DNA from 2 places in the Acetobacter sp. KSO5 genome. Region 1 is predicted to be linked to the other one. Evidence: riboswitches for the same ligand, from Rfam matches in the RefSeq annotation. Region 1 holds a riboswitch; the other holds the start of a gene.
The links. Region 1 has a riboswitch for S-adenosylmethionine ahead of metZ (O-succinylhomoserine sulfhydrylase). Riboswitches for the same ligand answer to the same signal wherever they lie in the genome.
Positions count from the first base shown of each region.

Region 2: linked by a shared signal. The riboswitch ahead of ACHQGU_RS06840 (threonine aldolase family protein) and the one ahead of metZ (O-succinylhomoserine sulfhydrylase) in region 1 are both predicted to bind S-adenosylmethionine.

Region 1 covers NZ_CP172014.1:2,435,254-2,437,451, reverse strand. Annotated here, with positions in the region: gene metZ (O-succinylhomoserine sulfhydrylase) at 1-1,090, opposite strand, end outside; SAM riboswitch at 1,155-1,234, opposite strand; gene ACHQGU_RS10925 (bifunctional GNAT family N-acetyltransferase/(deoxy)nucleoside triphosphate pyrophosphohydrolase) at 1,344-2,198, opposite strand, start outside.
Region 2 covers NZ_CP172014.1:1,503,961-1,506,158, forward strand. Annotated here, with positions in the region: gene ACHQGU_RS06840 (threonine aldolase family protein) at 1-890, opposite strand, end outside; SAM-I-IV-variant riboswitch at 945-1,062, opposite strand; gene ACHQGU_RS06845 (SDR family oxidoreductase) at 1,159-1,932, opposite strand; gene ACHQGU_RS06850 (LysR family transcriptional regulator) at 2,080-2,198, shown strand, end outside.

The DNA of each region.
Region 1 (2,198 bases):
CCGCACCAATTTTCATGTGCGTCGTGGTGGCCGGATGGGTGACGAGGGAGCGCGCATCGCCAAGATTGTTGGAGATGGCGATGAGCTGGAGGGCGTTCATGAACGCAAATGCGCCGTCCTGCCCGCCTTCCACTTCAAACGCGACCATGGTACCGCCGCCCGTCATCTGGCGCTGGGCGATGTCATGCTGCGGATGGTCCTTGCGGCCCGGATAGCGCACGCTGACAATGCCGGGAGCCGAGGCAAGATAGTCCGCTACGGCTGCGGCGTTGCGGGTCATGGCTTCCACGCGCAGGGCGAGTGTTTCCAGACCTTTGAGCATGACCCATGCGTTGAACGGGGAGAGCGCGTTGCCGGTATTGCGCACGAATGGCTGGAGCGTTTCTTTAATCCAGTCTTCCTTGCCCAGCACGGCACCACCCAGAACGCGGCCCTGCCCATCGATATGCTTGGTGCAGGAATACACCACCACATCGGCACCAAGTTCCAGCGGCTTCTGGTAGAGGGGGGAGGCAAAGACGTTATCGACAATCACCAGTGCCCCGGCCTTGTGGGCACGTTCTGCAATGGCAGCGAGGTCCAGCACGTCCAGCATGGGGTTGGAGGGGCTTTCCAGCAGCACGGCGGCTGTCGGTTTGCTGAAAGCTTCGTCCCATGCAGCAAGATCGCCGCCGTCTACAAACACCGTTTCCACGCCGTATTGCGGCAGCAGGTTGGCCACAATCCAGTGACAGGAGCCAAACAGCGCGCGGGAGGCCACAACGCGGTCCCCGGCTTTGACCTGAGACAGCAGGGCGGAAGAGACAGCGCCCATGCCGGTGGAGGTGGCCACACAGGCTTCGGCCCCTTCCAGATCTGCCAGACGGCGCTCCAGCGCTGCAACCGTCGGGTTGGCAAAGCGGCTGTACTGGTAGTGGGAGATTTCACCGGTGAAGGTTTTAGCGGCCTGCTCGGCGTTTTCGTAAACAAAGCCGGACGTCAGGAAAAGCGCCTCGCTGGTTTCACCATATTCGGTGCGTTCCAGCCCCGCATGCAACAGGCGGGTGGCGGGGCGCCAGCTTTTGGAAGAGGGTGTCTTGCTGTCACTCATAATGAGGTATCCGGTTCTTTTGCTGTCATACAGCGCAGTGTGACCGTGGAAACCGTGGCGTCGGCACAGCGTCGCCATGGCCTCTTTAGCGCGTTTATTTTACCTCGCCGCAAGCCGGCCGTACAAATCACGAGGTTTTAGCGTGTTTTAACACACCGCAAGCATTTTGTTATGCAAAGGCGGGTTCTGTTCGTCAAGCATCTATCCGCCCGCCTTGCCGCGGCCTCAGCCATGCAGCGGGGGCGGGCGTATTTTAGAGCAATTCCTGCAGGAGCGGCACAAAAGGAATATCCGCGTCCGGCATGGGGTAATCATGCAGGTGTTCCGGGCTCACCCATGCCAGTGTCTGCCCTTCCTTCGGGGTCGGTGTTCCAGCCCAGCGGCGGCACAGATAAAGCGGCATCAGCAGGTCAAACCCCTTGTAGGAGTGTGATGCAAAGGTAAACGGGGCGAGACAGGCGCGGGAGACATCCAGCCCCAGCTCCTCTTCCAGTTCCCGCACCAGAGCAGCTTCCGGTGTTTCTCCGGGCTCGACTTTCCCGCCCGGAAATTCCCACAGGCCTGCCAGACTTTTCCCCTCCGGCCGTTTGGCCAGAAGAATGCGCCCTTCCGCATCAATCAGCGCGGCAGCAGAAACAAGAACGAGCTTGCGGGGAGTAGCGATACCGTCCGCCTGCGTGCCTGCAGGGGTGTCGAGATCATCCCGCGTGGCTTCAAACACCCGCACGGGATGGTCTTTCCCTCGGGCAACAAACATCTGTTTGTCTGTTCCGATAGCCCGGAACCCGACATGCTCAAGAACACGGGCTGACGCAGCATTATCGTCCGCAACCGTGGCGCGCAGGCAGGTAATATCCAGATTGGCCAGAGCCCAGCGGGCCAGCCGCCCTGCAGCAAGGGTGGCAATGCCCCGGCCCCAGTACGTGCGGCCTATCCAGTAGCCCAGCATGCCAACACGCCCAACCTGCGGCACTGTTTGCACACGCAGGCCAACGCAGCCAAGAAAGGTGTCGTTTTCATCCAGAATGGCAAAATGACAGCCTTCTCTGGCCCGATGCATGGAGAGCGTGGACGCAATCCAGTCATCAGCCAGTTCCCGCGGGTAGGG
Region 2 (2,198 bases), 930 kb from region 1:
GGGGCTTTCAGGAAGACAGCATTGGCTTCTGGGGGGAACATCAGTTCCAGCCCGTCAAGCGGGGTAATCTGTTTGGCCAGATGCGCAGCCGCAGCGTTGGCGCTTATAGCATTGCGGAGCCATGCCCCGCGTTCCAGGACGCCAACCCACGGGGCGGCCAGAAAGCGCATTTTCGACGCGAGTTGCCCAGCCTGTTTGCAACGGTAATCGAACCCTTCCGCCAGATCGCGATCAAAAAACAGAATGGCTTCCCCAACGGCCATGCCGTTTTTTGTGCCGCCAAAACACAGCACATCTACGCCGGATTGCCATGTCATCTCCGCCGGCGAGCACCCAAGGGCAGCGCAGGCATTGGCAAAACGGGCACCGTCCATATGCAAACGCAGGCCCAGATCACGGCAGACAGCGGAAATGGCCTGAATTTCAGCCAGCGTATAAACCTGCCCGGTTTCGGTCGGTTGGGTAATGGTAACGGCGCGGGGCTTGGGGAAGTGAATGTCCGTTCGTTCTGTTGCCAGCGTGCGGATGGCGTCAGGCGTCAGCTTGCCGCCCTCTGTGGGGGCAGGCAGCAGCTTAGAGCCGTTGGAGAAGAACTCCGGTGCGCCGCATTCATCGGTTTCCACATGGGCCAGAGCAGAGCAGATGACACTGTTATAAGACTGACACAGCGAGGCGAGGGCCAGTGCGTTGGCTGCGGTGCCGTTGAAGGCAAAAAAGACATCGCAGTCTTTTTCAAACAGGGTGCGGAAGGCGTCCGCCGCGCGGGTGGTCCAGATATCCTCGCCATAGGCTGGCACGTAGCCCTGATTGGCCTCCTGCATGGCGGCAAGAGCCTCGGGGCAGATTCCGGCATAGTTATCGCTGGCAAACTGTTGGGTAATCTGTGTCATGTTTGATCTCTTCAAAACGGTACGAGATCAAAAGACAAAGCGACGACGCGCGTGGCATGGTTCCGTTATTGCCGGTCTTCTGGCCACATCCCTTCACTGCAACGCAGGGAAGGCACCACCTTGCACGGACGCAGGTTGGTGTCAGGCGTCGGCCTGACTCTTGATGCTTCTGACCCTACTCATAAATATTCGATGAAAAAACACAACAATTTGTTGGAAAGGCGTGGGGGAAGGAGCGGTGCGTGCGCTCCTTCCCAAAAAGGCCGGGTTATTTAGTGGTGTAACCGCCATTGACCAGAATGGTCTGGCCCGTCATCCACCAGCCTTCCGAGACCAGAAAACGGACGAACGGTGCAATATCTTCAATGTCCGTCAGACCCGTTTTACTGAAGGCAGACAGGGCTGCTGCGGTTTTATGATACGCCACGGCCTCCGGTGCTTCCTGACCGTAAAAGAACGGCGTGTCCATCGGTCCCGGACCAATGGCGTTCACCGAAATGCCGCGTGCGCCAAACTCCTTGGAGGCTGCCCGCGTGAAATGTTCAACCGGAGCCTTGGCACCTGCGTAGGTGGAATAGAATGGGGTGTAAGCCCCCAGCAGGGACGTGACGAGGGTCAGTAGTTTGCCGTTGTCATTCAGGTGCAGTCCGGCTTCCTTGATGAAGAAATAGGCCGCCTTGGAATTGATGGCGAACATCTCGTCAAACTCGGCTTCCGAGGTTTCCACGATCGGCTTTTTCAGCACTTTACCGACGGTATTGATGGCAATATCGGGCTTACCGATGGCGGCAATGGTGTCCGCAAACAGTTTGCTGTTAGCGGCTGCGGTCGTCAGGTCTGCCTGCAGGGCAACGGCCTGCACACCGGCGGCTTTCAGGTCGGCCAGAGTTTTTTCGGCCTCGGGGCGGCTCGCGTCACTATTATAGTGAATGACCATGGCCTTCACGCCATGCGCAGCGAGATCGCGGGCAATCAGGCCGCCAAGGTTCTTGGCGCCGCCTGTAATCAGAGCGGTTTTTCCTTTGAGACTGTGGTCTGCCATATCCGGTTGTCCTTTCGTTGAAAGACACCGCAGGATGCGGACTTTCATGAGAGAAACAGTATCATCTCGTTTTCATCAATAAATAGGTGTCTTTAGACAACACTTGTCGTATAATCCGAACAATGGAGTGTGCTACCCGAGGGTGTTGTGGATCGGATTGATCTTTTTCGTATTTTCCTGCGTGTTGTGGAGACTGGCAGTTTCTCAAGGGCTGCGGATACACTCAACATGCCCCGGTCTTCCGTTTCTACAGCCATTCAGGCGCT